Regions from separate parts of the Brucella anthropi ATCC 49188 genome, predicted to be linked through region 2. Evidence: riboswitches for the same ligand, from Rfam matches in the RefSeq annotation. Region 2 holds a riboswitch; the other holds the start of a gene.

Region 1 (11,187 bases), on a different replicon from region 2:
ACCGTTGGGGGGATTCTTGCTGTTTGCACGCTCCACTTTACTGCAGTTGCGTCGACCGAGCTGGTTCCAAACCCGACCCTTCCTGCTGCTGATCCGCTGGGCATAGGGCGTCTCTGGTTGATCGGTGCAATTGCCGCTGTTGTCAGTATAGTAGCGCTGACAACGATTATTGCAGTATTTGTAGATCGTTACATGACAGACTTGAAGGGATTTGCGAACGCTACCCTGGACGGACTGGCCGTCGTTCGTGATGGTGGAATAGTCGAGATGAACGCTCGGTTTTCCGATCTCATGCGGCGCAGTGAAAAGGCGCTTGTCGGTGTTGCGCCGGATACTCTGTTGCTGGCGGCTGATGGGCTCCCCGTCTGTGCTTCTCGCCCGGAAGCAATCGAAGCCGCACCCAGATTTCCAAATGATGAGCGTATCTTTGAACTCGCAGTTCATACGATTGAGTATCAGGGACGCCCTTGCGAAGTTCTGGCTGTCCGTGATCTTACTGAAAAGCGTACGGCCCAGCGTCAGATCGAGCATATGGCGCGGCATGATACACTCACGGATTTACCTAACCGAATGTTCTTTGAAGAGCGTCTCGCAAACGCAGTGGCACGCCGCAGCCGAGAGCCTTTTGCTGTACTCGCGCTTGATCTGGACCGGTTCAAAGCAGTGAACGATATTTTCGGCCATGCCGAAGGTGATCGCGTATTGAAGACGGTTTCCAGCATCCTGAAGCGATCCATAAACGGTATAGACACGGCAGCACGTATTGGCGGCGACGAGTTTATCATTCTGCAGGTCGGGGTTCCACAGCCCAAGGGTGCACGGAAACTGTCCGAAAAGATTCTGGATACCTTCCGGTCAGAACTGAATACAGTGCTCGATCCGACTGCTGTTGGTGTCAGCATTGGCGTTGCCGTGTATCCGAATGACGGCAAGGATGCAGAAGCCATCCGACATGCGGCAGACATTGCGCTTTATCGGGCGAAGACAGAAGGACGGGGTATGGTTGCATTCTACTCGCCGGAAATGGACCGCGAAATAAGAGAGCGTCGCCAGATGGAGGCCGATTTGCGCCACGCCATGGTTCGCGGTCAGATCAGTATTGCCTATCAGCCATTGTTCGCGACAGCAGATGGTAGTTGTACCGGCTATGAAGCACTGGTTCGTTGGAACCATCCGGAACGTGGCCAGATACCACCTGAGGTTTTTGTTCCTATCGCTGAGGAAACGGGGGTAATTGTCCCACTCGGTGAGTGGGTTCTGCGTGAAGCCTGCCGCACTGCCGCCGGATGGGAGAAGCATTTAACTATCGCCGTAAACCTCTCCCCCGTACAGTTCCGTTTGATCAATCTGCCGGACACGGTGAGTTCGGTTCTCGCACAAACGGGCCTGGATCCTACGAGATTGGAGCTGGAGGTAACAGAAGCCGCATTGATGAAGGACCGATTGACGACACTCGAACTGTTGCGTCGCATGAAGAAGCTGGGTGTCCGTATCGTGATGGATGATTTCGGCACTGGCTATTCGTCGCTCAGTAACCTTCAAAGTTTCCCATTCGACAAGATCAAGATCGACCGCAGTTTCATCACCAGCATGGAAACGGATGTTAGTGCGAGAGCCATTGTACGAGCCATCGTCGGGTTGGGTCGTAGCCTTGATCTCCCGGTGGTGGCCGAGGGTATAGAAACTTTTGACCAGCATCGCATGGTGATCGAAGAGGGTTGCGAACAGGTTCAAGGCTTTCTTTTCGGGCGTCCGGCCAATGCGCCAGCGTCAGCGGATCCGTCTTCGCGGCTTCCTAGCAAAAAGGGCGGTGGGCAAGTAAAGACTACCTAATAAACTGCAACCTTGTGAATAACGTTGAGGCTTCGGTGTTGCCGGAGCCTCTTTGCTGTGCCGAATTGTTACAAAGCTGTTATTTGATGCGATTGTGAATGAAATTCCATAGTGAAATATTCAGGGGCCGGAACCACAAATTTCTCAATCGCTGGAAGGGGTTGCGCCACATCCAATGCAGTCGAACACTGCGAATAGCGTAGTGTTTTCAACACGATATTTCGCGTGATCGCAATAATAAGTGAATTTATCCGAAGGAGCTTTCCGTGCTTGTAACACGTTACGGCCACAAAGCGAAAGCTGAATAGGACGAACAGTAACAGTACTAGTGATCGTAAAGACAAATCCCGTAACGGGGTCCTCGATACGCATCTTGGTTAAGTGGATGATGGAAACGATGCTTACTTCGCAACAATGGCTTCCGGTCGAGTTGCTCAATATCGGGCTGGCCGCTGCCCTTTTCTTCGCCTGCCTTGTTCACTCACTGTGGAAGGCTGTCTTCGATGAGCTCAACCCGTTATTCTGGCGCCGTACGGCTGCTCTGCTCTGGGCTGGTATCTTTATTGTCGCGCTGAGCGGCGGTATTGAAAGCTTCAACTGGCCACAGGCCATTGGATGGCTTCTCGTTCTTGGCGGTGTTGTTGCGACTGTGACACGTACCGGTATGAGCTATTATCGCCAATATTGCGCTCATACATCGCGCGGTGTTCATTCGGGTCGCACCCGGCTTTCTGGACGGTGATCGCCATGTTTGCAAAGACTGTTGAAATGCCTTTGCGGCTTCACCGCCCACATAGCTTGCGCTCGTTCTTTATCCGCGCTTTTGCTGCTGCACGATCCCGTAAATATTCGTAGAGCGTGCACCCGATCGGCAGTAACCAAGAATGGGGCCCTCAGCTTCATCCAGCGCTGCTGCCATCGCATCCACATCTTCTTGCGTCAATTGTCCGCCTACAACCGGGATGTAGTAAGTTGCAAGCCCGGCTTTTTCGGCGACACGTGCAATTTCGCTGAACTCGGGTTGTTCAGGGCCGCCTTCGCCGTCAGGCCGATTGCAAATGATTGTGCGAAATCCCTCCGCTGCAATATCGCGTACGTCGTCGGGCTCGATCTGGCCCGAGACTGAATAATTGTCGTCTACCTGGCGAATATCCATATTTTCCTCACTTGCCGCTCAAATCGCGACGGCTTGTCCGGTGGCAACTTACATTAAAGTTGTTTTCATGCCACATGAAACTGCTGGGAGAACGGATGCGATGACAGGGGAGCGATTAAGGTGACGATCCACAAGGTTAGCCAGAGCGCTGTACGTATCGCGCATCGTGTGTCGAGCTTTCATGAAAGCACCCGAATGGTCCCGGAAGAAGTGCCTGTGGCGGTCAGCTATAACGGTTCAACCCAAGCCGTAATGATGGCTACGCCGGATAATCTTGAGGACTTCGCGATCGGTTTCACGCTCACCGAGAATATCGTTGACCATATTTCCGAGATAGAAGCGGTTGATGTCGTAGCCTTTGAAAAGGGTATAGACCTACAGATCAGACTGTCCGAACGCCCCGAGCAGAGGCTTGCCGCGCGACGCAGGTTTATGGCTGGTCCCGTTGGGTGTGGTCTCTGTGGTATAGATTCAATCGACCATGCGTTGCGGTCGCTTGAGGCTTTGGAACAAGGTGATAGGAAATTCTCTTCCAACGATATTTCAATGGCTGTCGCGTCTCTTACCAAAGAGCAGCAACTGAATGCTGAGACCCATGCAGTTCATGCGGCGGGGTTCTATGTGCCAGGCGAGGGGCTTATTGCTGTACGTGAGGACGTGGGGCGGCACAACGCATTGGATAAACTCGTCGGAGCTGTCTCGCTTACCGGTACTGCACCGGGAAATGGGATAGTCGCGATTACCAGCCGTGTTTCGGTCGAAATGGTGCAGAAAGCAGTTATGTTCGGCGCGCCGGTTCTGGCCGCAATCTCTGCGCCGACAGCTCTTGCCATCCGAACGGCTCAGGAGGCCAATCTGACACTTGTTGCCTTAGTAAGGGGTGATGAATTCGACGTTTATGCCCACGGAGAGCGTATCGCAGGAGAATGACCGGCCTTTTCGCAAAGGCCGGTCGAAGCATCATTATGCAAGGGCGGTAATACGGCTGCGTTCGCTAACGACCTGCAACACCGCATTGGCTGCTTCCACGCCCTTCACTTTGAAGTGGGCATGGAAAAATTCATGATGTTCCTTGCTTTCATGGAAATGATGCGGCGTCAGAACAACGCTGAGCACCGGAACTTCGGCCTCTAGGCCGACTTGCATCATGCCGTTGATGACGGCAGTTGCCACGAAATCATGTCGATAGATGCCGCCATCCACGACGAACGCAGCGCCGACAATGGCAGCATACTGGCCGGTTTTGGCCAGAGTTTTGGCGTGGAGAGGAATTTCATAAGCGCCTGGAACGTCGAAGACTTCGACTTCTATATTGGTGCCAGCCTTTGCGGACAGTTCCGCGATAAAGCTCTTGCGAGCTTCGTCGACAATATCGGCATGCCAACGCGCCTGAATGAATGCGATCTTGAAGGAAGTCTTGTTCGGATAGCTCTGGTTCATAGGTTCCACACGAAACTAGAATCAGGGCGCACAAAAGAACGCATTGATTGTGCCCAAGGGCGCAATCCTAACGCTCATTCGCTCTCTTCCATCCGGACTTTAACCGTCGGCTCCGGCATCTCACCGGATCTGCTGACCCTGAACAAAGCCGAATCGGCATCTTTTCAGGCGCTCGCGGGCTCGAAACTTTCGCTTCATACCGCCGGTGGGGAGTTTCACCCCGCCCCGAGAACAAGCCCGCACACCATTGTGCGAGCGGCGTGAAATTAGGGTTTCGTCGCGGGCTTGTCCAGTAAAATAAGGGAAATTTTATACTCCCGACATTTCAGGTCGATGAGGGGGGGGTAGAGTGCTGGTTTGATGGGAGGCACCATGTAAAACGCTGCCCTTGAGGTGGTAATGCTTTAATTTCTAAGCGTTTTTCAGGGTGCTGGCTCTACCTGAAGTTTTAATCGATTGAATTTTACGCGTTTTATCTATCGGAAGATATTGACACCCTGGCAGGGTTTGGGCCTATCCTATGTTCACATCTTGTCTTGCAGATATTTAGCATCCTTAAAAGACAACGTTGTCAATTGGGCTTAAGCGGCGTATGAGTGGGATGGAGGATTTCAGGAAAAGCGTCGTGAGGGATGGCCGGGCACAGGTGAAAGCGGAAGCTTTCGCATCGTATTGCGGCAGTGAGTAGGAGAAACTGGTTGTGTGGTGCAGCTGGTTTCGGGTCTGTGCCGAAGAGGCGCGGATGGGAATGACGAGATGGATTACTGCGCTGAAGCAAAGGCTTAGCCAGATATCCGATAGTTTTAGTTTCGTTTGTTTCTACGGGAGGTAGACATGCATAAACTTTTGAAGCTCGCCGCGATGGGTACAGCCGCCTGTGCTTTGCTCGCCGGAATGGCCCCTGTTGCCAGTGCGCAGGATAAGCAGAATGTTGAAGTTCTGCATTGGTGGACTGCTGGCGGTGAAGCCGCCGCGCTCGACGTTCTCAAGAAGGATCTCGAAAAGAAGGGCATTAGCTGGACCGATATGCCGGTTGCCGGTGGCGGTGGTACGGAAGCCATGACAGTACTGCGCGCGCGCGTCACAGCTGGAAATGCTCCGACGGCAGTGCAGATGCTCGGCTTCGACATCCGCGATTGGGCAGAGCAGGGTGCTCTTGGTAATCTTGATGAGATCGCAAACAAGGAAGGTTGGGAAAAGGTCATTCCGGCTCCTCTGCAGGAGTTTGCCAAGTATGACGGCCACTGGATCGCTGCTCCTGTCAATGTTCACTCCACCAACTGGATGTGGATCAACAAGGCAGCGCTCGACAAGGCTGGCGGCAAGGAGCCTACCAACTGGGATGAACTGATCGCTCTCCTTGATAAGTTCAAGGAACAGGGCATCACTCCGATCGCTCATGGCGGCCAGCCATGGCAGGACGCAACGATATTTGATGCTGTAGTGCTTTCTTTCGGTACAGATTTCTACAAGAAGGCCTTCATCGATCTGGATCCCGAAACGCTCGGCAGCGATACGATGAAGCAGGCTTTTGATCGTATGACGAAGCTGCGTTCCTATGTTGACGATAACTTCTCCGGTCGCGACTGGAACCTGGCTTCAGCTATGGTCATTGAAGGCAAAGCCGGCCTTCAGTTCATGGGCGACTGGGCGAAGGGTGAGTTTGTCAAGGCTGGCAAGAAGCCGGGCGAAGACTTCGTCTGCATGCGCTATCCGGGCACCCAGGGCGCTATCACATTCAACTCCGATATGTTTGCCATGTTCAAAGTCTCGGAAGACAAGGTTCCTGCACAGCTTGAAATGGCATCGGCGATTGAAAGTCCGACTTTCCAGTCGGCATTCAACGTAGTGAAGGGCTCCGCTCCGGCTCGTACCGATGTGCCTGATACCGACTTCGATGCTTGCGGCAAGAAGGCTATCGCTGACGAAAAGGAAGCGAGTGAAAAAGGCACGATGCTGGGCTCCATGGCGCATGGTTACGCTAACCCTGCTGCGGTGAAGAATGCGATCTATGACGTCGTAACACGCCAGTTCAACGGTCAACTTTCCTCGGAAGATGCCGTCAAAGAACTCGTGTCGGCTGTTGAAGGTGCAAAATAACAGCAAAGAGGCGTCCGGTCCTTTCCGGACGCCTTCTATCTCAGGTGTTTTGGATATTGGTAGAGCATCTGAAAGTACTGGCATCAGTGGCCAGAAATCAAAACAACAATTGCATGATGAAGGCCTGCATGTTTCCATCGGAAATTGCAGCAGACTGAATTTATTGGGTGCATTCGGTCGCGCATAATGCAGAAGCGCTGGAATGCCGATCAAACAGATGTCCGGAACGTGCGCCTGATGTTTGGCATATGTCCGGGTGGCGTAAACAAGGTGACGCAGATATGCAGCGTAACAACCGATTACAAGAACTGGTGCCAAAGCTGGTTCTGGGGCCGAGCTTTCTGATAGTGCTCGTGTTTGTCTATGGTTTTATCATCTATACAGGTGTTCTTTCGCTAACCAATAGCCGAATGCTGCCGTCATATGGCTTCGTCGGACTTACGAATTACACCAAGTTGTGGGCCTTGCCTCATTGGTGGCGTGCGATCACCAATCTGGCGATCTTTGCATCGCTCTACATCATTATCTGTTCGGTTATCGGGCTGTTCCTTGCGATCCTTCTTGACCAGAAGATCCGGGGTGAAGGCGTTCTACGTCCGATCTATCTTTATCCAATGGCGTTATCTTTCATCGTCACTGGAACGGCATGGAAGTGGTTTCTTGATCCAGGTATCGGTCTGGAAAACACAATGCATTTGTGGGGTTGGGAGAGTTTCTCCTTCAACTGGATCAAGAGCAATACAATGGCAATCTACTGTCTGGTGATTGCTGCTGTGTGGCAATCCTCCGGATTTGTGATGGCAATGTTCCTCGCAGGATTGCGCGGCGTGGATAATGAAATCATCAAAGCAGCGCAGATTGACGGAGCATCATCCGGTACGATCTATCGACGCATCATTATCCCGCTGATGCGTCCGGTTTTCCTGTCGGCTTTCGTGGTTCTCGCTCATCTGGCAATCAAGGCATACGATCTTGTTATTGCGCTGACCGGTGGCGGTCCGGGGCAGGCCACCGAATTACCTGCGACTTTCATGTATTCCTATACGTTCACACGGAACCAGATGGGTATCGGTGCATCGTCGGCGATTATCATGCTGGCGATGATCTTCTCGATTATCATTCCTTATCTGTATTCTGAAATTCGCGGAGGGTCTCGGTCATGAGCGCCCAGTCGCAAGACAATGCTATCAACAGCGGAAAGCTGACGCGAGCGCTGATCTACACTGCGCTACTGCTCTTCGCATTCTATTATCTGCTGCCGCTCTATGTGATGCTGGTCAACTCCTTCAAACCCCTTGAAGAAATCCGCCAGGGCGGGATGTTGAACCTCCCGCAGCAATGGACCATCGAACCATGGTTATCTGCCTGGTCGACGGCACAGATCGGAGTTCAGCCTACCGGGCTGAAGCCGTTCTTCATCAACTCGATCCTGATGGTGGTTCCAGCCGTTGCGATCTCGACTATCGTCGGCGCGTTGAACGGTTACGTTCTGACCAAATGGCAATTCCGCGGGTCGAACATCTTTTTTGGCTTGCTACTGCTGTCGTGCTTCATTCCGTTCCAGATCGTGCTCATTCCGATGGCGCGTGTTCTTGGTTTTCTGGGGATTGCGGGCACGATTTGGGGACTGATCCTCGTGCATGTGGTTTACGGTATCGGTTTCACGACGCTCTATTTCCGCAATTATTATGAAGCCTTCCCGACAGAACTGGTGCGGGCGGCGCAGATCGACGGAGCGAGCTTCTTCCAGATATTCTGGCGTATTTTGCTACCGTCTTCAGGACCGATCATCGTTGTGTCGGTGATCTGGCAGTTCACGAACATCTGGAACGACTTTCTGTTCGGTGCCTCCTTCTCGGGTGCGAATTCCACACCGATGACGGTTGCACTCAACAATCTGGTTTCCTCCTCCACCGGCGTTAAGGAATACAATGTCCATTTCGCAGCTGCAATCTTGGCAGCTCTGCCGACGCTGATCGTCTATATCGTTTCCGGTCGCTATTTCGTACGTGGCCTGATGTCCGGTGCCGTAAAGGGATAAGTTGCAATGTCTTTTCTGAAAATATCTGATCTCTACAAATCCTACGGCAATGTTTCGGTTTTGAAGGATATCAATATCGAGATTGATGAAGGCGGTTTCCTCGTTCTCGTGGGCCCGTCTGGCTGCGGCAAGTCAACATTGTTGAATACTATCGCCGGGCTTGAGCCGATCACATCGGGTGACATAGCCATCAATGGCAAGTCGGTGTCCGGCCTGCATCCATCCCAGCGCGATATTGCAATGGTCTTCCAGTCTTATGCGCTTTATCCGAATATGACGGTTGCCGGGAATATCGCATTCGGCATGGAAATTCGTAAGGTTCCGAAGGCTGAGCGCGATAAGGCCATTCAGGAAGTTGCCGATATCCTGCAGATCGGCCATCTGCTGGATCGCAAACCAAGCCAGCTTTCAGGCGGCCAACGTCAGCGTGTGGCCATGGGGCGTGCTCTGGTGCGTAATCCGCAGGTCTTCCTGTTCGATGAACCACTTTCCAACCTCGATGCCAAGCTGCGTGTCGACATGCGCACCGAGATTAAACGGCTGCACAGCCGGATGAAAACTACGATCGTTTATGTGACGCACGATCAGATCGAGGCAATGACGCTGGCAACTAAGATCGCCGTTCTCAAGGATGGAATCTTGCAGCAATTCGGAACGCCAGCCGAAATCTACAATAATCCGTCCAATATGTTCGTTGCTGACTTCATGGGATCGCCAGCAATGAACCTGCTAACTGCTCGAGTCGAAAAGAACGGTTCGGGCTATGCCATCAATCTCGGACGAGGCGAAGGCGAGCCACTGAAGCTGCCATTGAAGGCGGCGCCCCAAGGACTAGGCGCTTATGAAGGCCAGGATATTGTCTTCGGTATTCGCCCTGAAGCACTCACAGATCCGGATGGAGCTGATCGCAATGCAAATGCGATAGTGGAAGGGGATTGCCTGATAGATGTTGTCGAGCCCGCAGGCTCGGATACGTTTGCTGTTACGCGATTGGGCGGCAAGCACGTTGTGGCACGACTGCGCGCAGATGCCCGCATCGCTGCGGGGCAACCGGCCACGTTGGCCTTCAACCTGGACAAGTCGGTCTTCTTTGACCCGAACAGTCAGGGTCGAATTCTCTGACTGTGAGGCACATAGTGCAATCTTTGCCAACACTGCGGAGACTGTATGAAACGAAAAGAGCGCTTCCATTTTATTGGAAACGCTCTTTTTCATGTCTGCCTGGAGGGCAAAAAACTTTGTTTAGGGGCACGCTTTAATGCAGGAAATCAAGCCCAAGAAGGCCGACTGCAAGCGCAGTATTGAGTGAAATGATCATCATCCCGTAGATGATGGCGGTTCTTGTAATATCGTTCATTTCCTACCTCCTTGAACCGGAGCGGCCCCCCACCCGGTTCGAAGCCTCGTGAAACTGTAACGAAATGTAACAAGCTGTTACGGGAAGCGCAACCCTGTTTTACGCAAATGTGAACGGTTGAAATCTGGCGTGAGAAATTCAGTGACTTTTGTCGACAGAGAGCCAGTTAGGCCCAAAACTGCGATAAATTACTGATTTTATCGCATATTCACCGCAATGTGACGCTGCTCTGACTAGCAATAATCAGTGCGGCGCTACATAGGATTGTCAGCTCTTAAATATCCGTCATTTCGGAATATTACCGTGAATCGCATCATTCCTCTCGTACTGGCCATAGCCCTATTCATGGAGCAGATGGATTCGAACGTCATCTCGACGTCGCTTCCTGCTATCGCTGCTGACATCGGTACAAGCCCTATTGCGCTCAAGCTGGCACTGACCGCTTACCTTGTTGCGCTCGCAGTTTTCATTCCCGTCAGCGGCTGGATGGCGGATCGCTTCGGGGCCAAGAATGTCTTCCGGGCTGCAATTGCGGTATTCGTGGTTGGTTCTGTAGCCTGCGCTGCATCGAATTCACTGACTGCTTTCGTCGTTGCGCGGTTTTTGCAGGGCATGGGCGGTGCGATGATGACACCGGTTGGCCGTCTAGTACTTATCCGTTCGACTCCGCGCAGTGAACTTGTGTCAGCTATGGCGTGGCTTACGATTCCAGCAATGGTCGGGCCGCTGGTAGGTCCACCAGTCGGTGGTTTCATCACGACTTTCCTGACTTGGCATTGGATATTCCTGATTAATGTACCGATCGGTTTCGTCGGTATCTGGTTTGCAACGCGGTTCCTGCCGGACACAGACGAGCGCATCGTAAAGCGCCTTGATTGGACGGGCTTCTTTCTTTCCGGGATCGCAATGTCTGGCGTTGTCTTCGGACTGTCGGTCGTCAGCCTGCCAGCCTTGCCGCCAGCGGTTGGTTTTACAACCCTTGCAATCGGTATTGTCTGCACGGTTCTCTATCTTCAACATGCGAGGAGAACCGATGATCCGCTGCTGAACCTGAAACTTTTCGATAATCAGGTATTTCGTTCCGCAGTCATCGGCGGCAGCATTTTCCGGTTCGGGATTGGGGCTATTCCATTCCTGCTGCCATTGATGTTTCAGCTTGGCTTTGGTCTCACACCGTTTCAATCGGGTATGATGACTTTCGTTTCGGCGATCGGTGCGATCAGCATGAAATTCGGTGCAAAGCGTATCTTTGTTCGCGTT
Region 2 (11,187 bases):
TCCGAGCGGCGGGCGGTTGCTGGTTTCGGGGGTGCAGAATGGGACATGGATTTTTCACAGTCACATTTTTGGCGCGGACACGCGCCGGGATTGAGAGATAAGCCGGGCTTCCCTAGCATAGTAATATTGTGCGGTCATCCGCGAATACGCGGTGCGGATGAAACCCATAATCAGGAGGGAGAGCCAAGAGTCTGCACATCCCTTTGCGTTTGGCTTTGACAAACGCGCCAAATTGCGTTTATGCACCGGACAACAATATAAACGCGCTTAAGACTTGCCCCTTGCCATATGGCTCCATGAACAGCATGGTGAAGGGCTATATGCTTCAAGGCAGGCATTCCGGCGCGATTTTATGAATTTGTGTCCCCGTGCGAATTAACGAGGCTAGACGTGGCAAAAGCTGAACTTGGTACCAAGCGTATCGACCCGGAAACGGGCAAGAAATTTTACGATCTCAATCGCGACCCGATCGTTTCGCCTTACACCGGCATTTCCTATCCGCGTTCCTATTTCGACTCCACGCTTGAAAGCCGCGTTGTCGAAGAGGAAACCGAAGAGGAAGAACTGGATACGGCACTCGAAAAGCCGGAATTCGTCTCTCTCGAGGATGCCGACGACGAAACCAAGGGCAGCGGCGACGACCTGCCGGATATGGACGACGACGATGTCGATCTCGGCGACGACGATGAAGACACCTTCCTCGAAGAAGAGGAAGACGAGGACGACGACATGTCGGGCATTCTCGGCGGCGGCGTCGGCGGTGAAGACGAGGAAGGCTGATCTGTTACACAGGTCAAGACCGGATGCTTTTGCGAGGCGACCTTCGGGTCGCCTCGCTGCGTTTGGAGCATATCCCGGATGAGGCTTCGGCGTGATCTGTGAATTATTTTCGGCAGATGTGAAAAGAGTTGCGATTTAGCTCTTGATCTTCTGACAAACGCCATTTAATAAGCCGCCACACCGGGCAGCAAGTCCTGCCTGATGCGCCTCGAAAGAGGTCTGATGGGGCCATAGCTCAGCTGGGAGAGCGCCTGCATGGCATGCAGGAGGTCAGCGGTTCGATCCCGCTTGGCTCCACCAAATGTTTCTTCTCAACTAACCAGAACGGACACCGTCATCGGTCGGCACAATGGCTGTCGGTGGACAAAGCCTGTCCAAGCGCTATGTCATTTCCCATGACTGAGATGATATTGGCGACATTCGACTGGGTTCCCAAAATGCCGCGTGGCTTCGTCCGCGATCTTCGCGTGCGCTGGGCGCTGGAAGAAGCCGGATTGCCCTATCGTGTCGAAGGCGTTCCATTCAAGAATCGCGGGCCGGAACACTTCACCCATCAGCCTTTCGGGCAAGTGCCATGGCTGATCGACGGTGATATGTCGGTCTTCGAAAGCGGCGCCATCCTGCTTCATATAGCCGAGAAGAGCGATGCGCTGTTGCCGCCTGATCCGAGGGCACGCAACGAGGTCATACAATGGCTGTTCGCGGCGTTGAATTCGGTCGAAATGGCCGCCTTGCCGCTCGCCCTTTATAAATTCACCGGTGATGAGGAGCAGACGCCGGGGCGTCAGCTCATGGACAGCTTCCTTGCCGGTCGGCTGGCGCACATGGAGCAGGCGCTGTCAGGCCGCGAATGGCTGACGGATCAGTTTTCGGTTGCCGATATTCTGATGGCCGACGTGTTGCGTCTGGTTGACCATTTCGACGGTCTGGCGCAGCATCCGGTCTGCCGGGCCTATGTCGGGCGCGCGACGGCACGGCCGGCATTCCAGAAAGCCTTTACCGACCAGATGGAACATTTTGCTGCAGCGGACTGACGCTCTTATTGAAATTAGCATGATGGCGCTATTTCCCGCTCAAGTTGCACTCGACAATTCCTAAAAAATTGCTAAACAGAAATTGTGTGAAGTAGTTCCAGTGTTTTCAAATGAAAAGACTCCAAGATTTTGATGGGTTGCGGTTTTTATTATGTATAGGAATCGCAATTTTCCATTTTTCTTTCCGGGTTCCGGTAAATGATGAGATTCTGAATTCTTTTATATTAACATTTGCTTATTTTACCGATGTCTTTTTTATTGTTTCTGGATTGTTTCTGGCAAGAAGACAAAATTATCTCTGGAGCTGGCCGCGTTATGTAGCTTTCGTTGGGAAGCGGCTCGCGCGGATTTATCCGCTGCACGTGGTGACCTTCTCCTGTTTCGCGCTTCTTTCTGTCCTGACAGCAGCGGGAATTCTGCATCCTCTGGTCGAACCCAGCATGAGCTGGCGAGACGGGCTGACCCAGTTACTGCTGATTCATAATTGGGGTTTGGGGCGCACCTTGTCCTACAATTATGTCAGCTGGTCGTTGAGTGCCCTTTTTGCCATGTATCTCGCTTTTCCGCTGTTCGATATGTTGTGCCGTCGTTTCGGGAGCTGGGTTCTCGTCGGTGTGATGGCTGCAGCCGTGGGCGGTGATTATCTGGCGCAACAGCTTGGCGTATTGTCACTCACACGCATTCAATTGTCCGATGCCGGGGTCTTGCGAGCCTTGCCTTCGTTTGTCTTTGGAATGTGGCTTGCTCGCCGGGAACATCCACCGATGCCGGCATCGGCAATCAAGGCATTGCTTGCCACTTGCCTGATTGTCTTTCTGTTCTATCACCCGGCAAACGGGCCGGACGAACCGCACACGCTTGAAGGCCCCTGGCGGCTGGCCTTCCTCTATGCGGGTGTCTATGTGCTTTATGCCGCATCCACTCGGGGCATTTATACACCGCTGCAATGGCGCGGATTCACAAGGCTTTCCCGTTACAGCTTCGGCATCTTCATTCTCCATCCTGCGGTCGGAATGGTTTTCTTCAAAGCTGCTCCGGAACGATGGGGCGAGGCGACGGCAGGCGCGGTCCTGCTCATCGCTGCAGGTGTTCTTGCAAGCGTGTTGACTGCCATTGCCTCTTACCACCTGTTCGAAAATCCCGTTCACCGCTGGCTGGTGAAAAGAATTGACGCATGGGTCAGCAGATCGGAAGGCTCAAGCGGGTTTTCTGGTTCCACGCGCGACGGCCTGCCCGTCTCCCGATAGGCAGGCATCCTCACCGGATCGATCAGGCGGTGCGCGACGTACCGCTGTCCTGCCGCATCAGATAGAGCGATGCGCCGATGATCAGGGCCGCTCCCGGCCAGAAGTTGATGCTTGGCGCTGCTGCAAACACGATCCAGCCGAAGATCACGTTGATCGGCAGTCTCAGGTCATCGAACGGTTGCAGATAGACCGCATCCGCTATCGAATAAGCTGCCGTCTGGAAATATTGGGCGAGAGCTGTGAATGCGCCGATGACGATCAATATGGACCAGATTTCGACGTCCGGCGCGGTGATTGCGGACATGCTTAAGCCGGATGCCAGCCAGAGTGCCGCGTTGATGGGCGTGAGCAGTACCAGCATATAGGCCGAAATGCTGGCGGGCTTTTCGAAACGGGTCAGATATTTGGTCATCACCGAATAGCCGGCCCACAACGCCGCGGCCAGAATCGGCAGGAGCGAATAGACCGTATAGGAATCCGACCAGGGTGCGATGATGATCAGCGCGCCAATAAATCCGGTGAATGTGGTCAGCAGCCGTGCCGGCGTGACCTTTTCCTGCAGAAAGAGCCGTGCGCACAGGATGACGAAGAATGGCGATGTCATGGACAGCGCGACCACCTGCCAGATCGGCACATGGGTCAGCGCATAAATCCAGACCTGTACGCCAGCGGCAGCCAGCGCGACGCGCATGACGTGAAGACCGAAATGGCTGGTACGCAAGGCTCTCGTGCCGTCGCGAACGAGCAGGGGCAAGGTCAGCACTAGCGCGATCACATATTGCCAGAAGGCGATGATGACGGAGGGAATACCGGTACGCGTTCCCGCCCATTGGGTGGCGACATTGACGGCGGCATAGGCCGAACAGGCCGCGACCATCAGCGCTGCTCCGCGTATGGTCGGTTTCAAAGTTGGCGAAGAGGCAAGTTGGCTCAACGGTTTCTTCCTTCGGAGCATTTTGCAGCCAAATGGAAACATTTGACGTCGCATAAATGCGGCAAAACAAATGGACAGAGCGTTCCGCTTCAGGCGGAACTTGCTCTGGCAAGCCTGTTACCTCAGGGTACGGGAAGAAAGACTGCAGGACGAAGACGGCAAGCCGTCCAGCCGAGCATGATTCCAACCTCGTTCTCTCTCATCCGGACTATGACCGTCGGCTTCGGAATTGCACCGAATCTGCTGACCCTGACACGTCTGCCGTGTCAGGCGCTCGCGGGCTTCGGACACTTGGTCCGTTACCGCCGGTGGGGAGTTTCGCCCCGCCCTGAGAACTGGATATTTCGTTTGCACCGAAGGACATCAGGATGAACTCCGACGCGGGCTGTAGTTATGTTACGCTTTCCCATAAAGCAAGGTGCAGGTTAGATTCTGCCTGCCTGTCCGGCAATCACAATTGAGTGCAGGGCAACACAAGGGATGAGCCTTTGATAGCCAAGTCACGGGAAAAGCATGGACGTATCGGAAACTCTCTTTTAGAAACTCGTGTCGGAGTTGATCGAGAGAGGGTCTAATTCCACATGGTTCTGGGAGGAATGATGAGCACCAACGCAGTCCCCACGCAGTTTTCGCATGACCATCCGCTATGGCAACCGGATGCGGGGCGCATCGCCGCCAGCAATCTGGAGCAATTCCGTATTCGCGCAGAACAGCGCACGGGCTTGAGCCTGCCGGATTATGCCGCGCTGCATCGCTGGTCGGTCGAGGATCGCGGCGGCTTCTGGCAGCTTGTGTGGGATTTCTGCGAGGTTATCGGCGAGCGTGGCAAAACGGCCCTTGTCGATAAAGGCCATATGCGTGACGCAAAATTCTTCCCCGAGGCACGGCTCAACTTTGCCGAAAACCTGTTGCGCCATGAGGGTGGCGAGGAAGCCATCGTCTTTCGCGGTGAGGACAAGATCGAGCGCCGCCTGACATGGGACGATCTTCACGCGCTGGTCTCGAAACTCCAGCAATTCATGCTGGCGGAAGGGGTTCAGCCGGGCGACCGCGTGGCGGGCATGATGCCCAATATGCCGGAGGCGGTGGCCTTGATGCTGGCCGCTTCGTCCATCGGTGCCGTCTGGTCGTCCTGCTCGCCGGATTTTGGCATACAGGGCGTGCTCGACCGCTTCGGCCAGATCGAACCAAAGCTTTTCTTCGCCTGCGATGGCTACTGGTACAATGGCAAGCGCATCGAAGTTGCCGACAAGGTTGCTGAGGTGACGGCAAAGCTGCCGGGGCTGAAACGTGCGGTCATTGTCACCTATCTCGGCGAAGCGGAAGCCGTTGCTGACCGCGCTGAAAAGGGAATTGCGCTTGATGTGGCTCTGGAACCGTTCAAGGCCAAAGACGTCGAGTTCACGCGGCTCCCTTTCGATCATCCACTTTGTATCCTGTTTTCGTCCGGCACGACGGGCATTCCGAAATGCATTGTACATCGCGCAGGCGGCGTGCTGTTGCAGCACCTGAAGGAACACCGCCTGCATGCGGATATCCGTGATGGCGACCGTTTCTTCTATTTCACCACTTGCGGATGGATGATGTGGAACTGGCTGGCTTCAGGCATAGCATCGGGCGCCACGCTTCTGCTCTATGACGGTTCGCCCTTCTATCCCGATGGCAATGTGCTGTTCGATTATGCCGCCGCCGAGGGTATGACTTATTTCGGCACTTCGGCGAAATTCATCGACGCGGTGCTGAAAGCCGGTTTGAAGCCCGGCGAGACACATGATCTTTCAGCGCTGCGCACCGTCTCCTCGACCGGCTCGCCGCTATCGCCGGAAGGCTTTGCCTTCGTCTATGAAGCGATCAAGCCGGACGTGCATCTCGCGTCCATTTCCGGCGGTACGGATATCGTGTCCTGCTTCGTACTGGGCGTTCCGACCGAACCGGTCTGGCTGGGCGAAATTCAGGGTGCTGGCCTTGGCATGGCAGTCGATGTCTGGAACGACGATGGCAAGCCGGTGCGCCGCGAAAAAGGTGAGCTGGTCTGTACCAAGGCATTCCCTTGCATGCCGCTGCAATTCTGGAACGATCCTGAAGGCGCGAAATATCAGGCCGCCTATTTCGAGCGTTTCGACAATATCTGGTGCCATGGCGATTTTGCCGAATGGACCGAGCATGACGGCATCGTCATCCATGGCCGCTCCGATGCGACACTCAACCCCGGCGGCGTGCGTATCGGTACGGCGGAGATTTACAATCAGGTCGAACAGATGCCGGAGATCGCCGAGGCGCTCTGTATCGGGCAGGATTGGGATAATGACGTGCGGGTGGTGCTGTTCGTGCGCCTCGCCGAAGGTGTGGCGCTGGACGACGACCTCAAGGCACGCATCAAGACCAAGATTCGTACTGGTGCCACGCCGCGCCACGTTCCGGCAAAGATTGTGGCGGTCCGGGATATTCCGCGCACCAAGTCGGGAAAAATCGTGGAGCTCGCCGTGCGCGATATCGTGCATGGGCGCGATGTGAAGAATCGCGAGGCGCTGGCAAACCCGGAAGCGCTGGAGCTTTATCGCGATATTGCCGAGCTTCATGAGGATTGATTTGATTACCCTCCAATTGCTTGGAGTTGCCGGATAACGGGCGCAACAAAATTTCGTTATCCGGTAATAAATAGCCACAGAACGCCACGCAAAGCCATTGCCTAATTGGTCGCCACGGGACACTCTGGCCGGAACATAGCCGTCTTGCAAAAGATGGACACCGGGCAGAACTTGTGGAGGACGAGTATGTTTGCATCGGGCATGAATTTCGGTCTTGGCGAGGAGATCGAAGCCCTTCGCGATACGGTGCGCCGTTTTGCGGAAAGCCGCATTGCGCCGCTGGCCGCTGAAACCGACCGCAACAATGCATTTCCCATGCATCTCTGGCGTGAACTGGGTGAGCTTGGCGTACTCGGCATTACGGCGCCAGAAGAATATGGCGGCGCTGGCATGGGCTATCTCGCCCATTGCATTGCGATGGAAGAAATCAGCCGCGCTTCCGCTTCCATCGGCCTGAGCTACGGCGCGCATTCCAATCTCTGCGTCAACCAGATCAAGCGAAACGGTTCTCCCGAGCAGCGCGCGAAATATCTGCCAAAACTTATTTCCGGCGAGCATGTCGGCGCGCTCGCCATGTCTGAGCCGGGTGCGGGTTCCGACGTCGTTTCGATGAAACTTGCCGCCGAGAAACGCGGCGATCGTTACGTTCTCAACGGAAACAAGATGTGGATCACCAACGGCCCGGATGCCGATGTGCTGGTGGTCTATGCCAAGACAGATCCGTCGGCAGGTCCGCGCGGCATCAGCGCCTTCATCGTTGAAAAAGGTTTCAAGGGGTTCTCGACCGCGCAGAAGCTCGACAAGCTTGGCATGCGCGGTTCCAACACCTGCGAACTGGTGTTCGAGGATTGTGAAGTGCCTGCCGAAAACCTGCTGGGCGAAGTCGGCAAGGGCGTCAATGTGCTGATGTCCGGTCTTGACTATGAACGCGTGGTGCTGGCGGGTGGTCCGCTCGGCATCATGGCGGCCTGCCTCGATGTCGTGGTGCCCTATGTGCATGAGCGCAAGCAGTTCGATCAGCCGATTGGCGAGTTCCAACTGATGCAAGGCAAGCTTGCCGACATGTATGTGACCTTCAACGCCTCGCGCGCCTATACCTATGCGGTGGCGGCTGCCTGTGACCGGGGCGAGACGTCGCGCAAGGATGCGGCGGGCTGCATTCTCTACACGGCGGAAAATGCCACGCAGATGGCGCTTCAGGCGATCCAGTCTCTCGGCGGCAATGGCTACATCAATGATTATCCGACGGGCCGCCTTTTGCGCGATGCGAAGCTCTATGAGATCGGTGCGGGCACATCGGAAATCCGGCGCATGCTGATCGGACGGGAACTCTTTCAGGAGACCCGTTGATGGCAGTTCTGAAATCGGAAATCTCGACGCGCAGCGCCAGCTTCGAGGCTAACCGCAAGGCGATGCTGGCGGCGATCGACGTGGTGGGTGAAGCTTCCCAGATTGCACTCGATGGCGGTGGCGAGAAAGCGCGCGAGCGCCATGTCGCGCGTGGCAAGCTTCTGCCGCGCGAGCGGGTGGCGCAACTGCTCGATCCGGGGGCGCCCTTTCTGGAAGTGGGGCTGACGGCAGCGCATGGCATGTATGGCGGGGCGGCCCCTTCGGGTGGCATCATCACCGGCATCGGGCGCGTATCGGGCCGGGACTGCATGATCGTCTGCAATGATGCGACGGTGAAGGGCGGCACCTATTATCCGGTCACGGTCAAGAAGCATCTGCGCGCGCAGGAAATCGCGGGCGAGAACCGTCTGCCCTGCATCTATCTGGTCGATTCCGGCGGGGCCAATCTGCCCAATCAGGATGAGGTGTTCCCGGACCGCGACCATTTCGGGCGCATCTTCTACAATCAGGCGCAGATGTCGGCGGCAGGCATTCCGCAGGTCGCCGTGGTCATGGGGTCGTGCACGGCAGGCGGTGCCTATGTGCCTGCCATGAGCGACGAGACGGTGATCGTGCGCAATCAGGGCACGATCTTTCTGGCCGGTCCGCCGCTGGTGAAGGCTGCAACCGGCGAAGTGGTGACGGCGGAAGATCTCGGCGGTGGTGACGTGCACACAAGGCTTTCCGGCGTGGCCGACCATCTGGCCAATGACGACGCCCATGCATTGCAGATTGCGCGCGCCATTACCGCCAATCTCAACAGTAAGAAGCGTGAGTTTATCCCGCGCGGCGATAGTGCTGCACCCCTCTATGATCCGGAGGAAATTCTGGGCGTCGTTTCCGCCGATACGCGCATTCCCTATGATGTGCGCGAGGTTATCACGCGGCTGGTCGATGGTTCGGATTTCGATGAGTTCAAGGCACGCTACGGCACCACTTTGGTCTGCGGTTTTGCCAGCGTCTATGGCATGCCGGTCGGGATCATCGCCAATAACGGCGTGCTGTTCTCCGAAGCGGCCTTGAAGGGCGCGCATTTCATCGAGCTTTGCTGCCAGCGCAACATTCCACTGGTGTTTCTGCAGAACATCACCGGCTTCATGGTCGGGCGCAAATATGAAGCCGAGGGCATTGCGAAACATGGCGCCAAACTGGTGACGGCGGTGGCGACGGCCAATGTACCCAAGATCACCATGCTGATTGGCGCTTCCTATGGTGCGGGTAACTACGGCATGGCGGGGCGGGCCTATTCGCCGCGCTTCCTGTGGACGTGGCCGAACAGCCGCATTGCGGTGATGGGCGGCGAACAGGCGGCAGGCGTGCTGGCAACCGTCAAGCGCGACGGGATCGAGCGCACCGGCGGCACGTGGTCGGCGGATGAGGAAGCGGAGTTCAAGCGCCCGACGCTCGAAATGTTCGAACGCCAGAGCCATCCGCTTTATGCCTCTGCCCGACTTTGGGATGACGGTATCGTTGATCCGCGCAAGAGCCGCGAAGTGCTTGGCCTGTCGCTTTCCGCCACGCTGAACGCACCCATCGAGCCGACGCGCTTTGGTTTGTTTAGAATGTAAAAGGGCCGTCAGATGTTCAAAAAGATACTGATTGCCAATCGCGGAGAAATTGCCTGCCGGGTCATTCGCACGGCGCGGGAATTGGGTATTGCCACCGTCGCAATTTATTCCGATGCGGATGCCAATGCGCTTCATGTCGAGATGGCCGATGAGGCGGTGCGCGTCGGCCCTGCCATTTCTGCGCAAAGCTATCTGAATGTCGAGGCTATCATCAAGGCTGCGAAGGAAACCGGCGCGGAGACAATCCATCCGGGCTATGGGTTTCTCTCCGAAAATGCCGGTTTCGTGGATGCCGTCGAGGCGGCGGGGCTTGTCTTCATCGGCCCATCGGCCAAAGCTATTCGCGCCATGGGGCTGAAGGATGCCGCCAAAGCATTGATGGAAAAGGCAGGTGTGCCGGTTGTTCCGGGCTATCACGGCGATAATCAGGATGGAGCCTTCCTCAAAAGCGAGGCGGACCGCATCACCTATCCCGTGCTCATCAAGGCACGTGCAGGCGGTGGCGGCAAGGGCATGCGCCGCGTCGATCAGTCGGTGGATTTCGCAGCGGCGCTGGACAGCGCGCGGCGCGAGGCGGAAGCCTCTTTCGGCGATAGTGCCGTGCTGGTCGAAAAATACATGACCAAGCCACGCCATATCGAGGTGCAGGTCTTCGGCGATAATCATGGCAATGCCGTGCATCTGTTCGAGCGCGATTGTTCGCTGCAACGCCGCCACCAGAAGGTGATCGAGGAAGCACCTGCGCCCGGCATGACGCCGGAAATGCGCGCCGCCATGGGCGAAGCGGCGGTGAAGGCGGCTTTGGCCATTGGCTATTGCGGCGCGGGCACGGTGGAGTTCATCGCCGATGTTTCGGAAGGTCTGCGGCCGGACCGCTTCTTCTTCATGGAAATGAACACCCGCCTGCAAGTGGAGCATCCGGTGACGGAAGCGATTACCGGCCTCGATCTGGTCGAATGGCAATTGCGCGTTGCTTCCGGCGAAGTCTTGCCGAAACGACAGGATGAACTTTCCATAGATGGCTGGGCGTTCGAGGTGCGGCTTTATGCGGAAGATCCGGCGCGGGATTTTCTGCCTGCAACCGGCAAGCTTGCTCTGTTCGCACCGCCTGAAAATGCCCGTGTCGATTCCGGTGTGCGAACCGGCGATACGATCACGCCGTTCTATGATCCGATGATCGCCAAGATCATCGCTCATGGTGCAACGCGCGATGAGGCACTGAACCGGCTTGATGCGAGCCTGAACAAGACCCGGATTGCGGGCCTCGTCACCAATCGCCAATTTTTGTCGGCGCTTTGCGATCTTAAAGCTTTCCGTACAGGCGATGTCGATACCGGCCTGATTGCACGCGAGACGGCGACACTGTTTGCCGATAAGCAGCCTTCGGATATCGCATTTGCGCTGGCTGCACTCGGCGCGCTCGATCTTCTGGATGCGCCAGCAAAGGATGATCCATGGTCGAGCCTGCGCGGGTTCCGGCTTTGGGGTGAGGCATCGCGCTCGGCCCTTATCGATCATCATGGCGAGCGCCACACGGTCAGCTTCACGACCATGGGTGACAGGCATTTCGGCTTTGCTTTCGGCACTATCGAAATCCGTTTCCATGAAAACGGGCTGGTTCGCTTTGCTGTTGATGGCTGCGTGTCG

Evidence for each region. A riboswitch is a leader RNA that binds a small molecule or an ion and turns the genes downstream of it on or off. The one in region 2 is predicted to bind FMN.
Region 1: another riboswitch for FMN. It lies ahead of OANT_RS19715 (6,7-dimethyl-8-ribityllumazine synthase); the one in region 2 lies ahead of OANT_RS00190 (DMT family transporter).

Annotation. Positions count from the first base shown of each region.
Region 1 is NC_009668.1:1,211,266-1,222,452, reverse strand. Features, by position in the region: gene OANT_RS19735 (bifunctional diguanylate cyclase/phosphodiesterase) at 1-1,833, shown strand, start outside; gene OANT_RS19730 (hypothetical protein) at 2,231-2,575, shown strand; gene OANT_RS19725 (protein tyrosine phosphatase family protein) at 2,645-2,989, opposite strand; gene fdhD (formate dehydrogenase accessory sulfurtransferase FdhD) at 3,110-3,919, shown strand; gene OANT_RS19715 (6,7-dimethyl-8-ribityllumazine synthase) at 3,953-4,429, opposite strand; FMN riboswitch at 4,506-4,666, opposite strand; gene OANT_RS19710 (ABC transporter substrate-binding protein) at 5,264-6,529, shown strand; gene OANT_RS19705 (carbohydrate ABC transporter permease) at 6,811-7,692, shown strand; gene OANT_RS19700 (carbohydrate ABC transporter permease) at 7,689-8,570, shown strand; gene OANT_RS19695 (ABC transporter ATP-binding protein) at 8,577-9,692, shown strand; gene OANT_RS19690 (DHA2 family efflux MFS transporter permease subunit) at 10,231-11,187, shown strand, end outside.
Region 2 is NC_009667.1:33,667-44,853, forward strand. Features, by position in the region: gene aroA (3-phosphoshikimate 1-carboxyvinyltransferase) at 1-47, opposite strand, end outside; gene OANT_RS00170 (TIGR02300 family protein) at 391-780, shown strand; tRNA gene OANT_RS00175 (tRNA-Ala) at 1,005-1,080, shown strand; gene OANT_RS00180 (glutathione S-transferase family protein) at 1,176-1,814, shown strand; gene OANT_RS00185 (acyltransferase family protein) at 1,925-3,061, shown strand; gene OANT_RS00190 (DMT family transporter) at 3,084-3,995, opposite strand; FMN riboswitch at 4,183-4,335, opposite strand; gene OANT_RS00195 (acetoacetate--CoA ligase) at 4,595-6,583, shown strand; gene OANT_RS00200 (isovaleryl-CoA dehydrogenase) at 6,785-7,933, shown strand; gene OANT_RS00205 (carboxyl transferase domain-containing protein) at 7,933-9,540, shown strand; gene OANT_RS00210 (acetyl/propionyl/methylcrotonyl-CoA carboxylase subunit alpha) at 9,553-11,187, shown strand, end outside.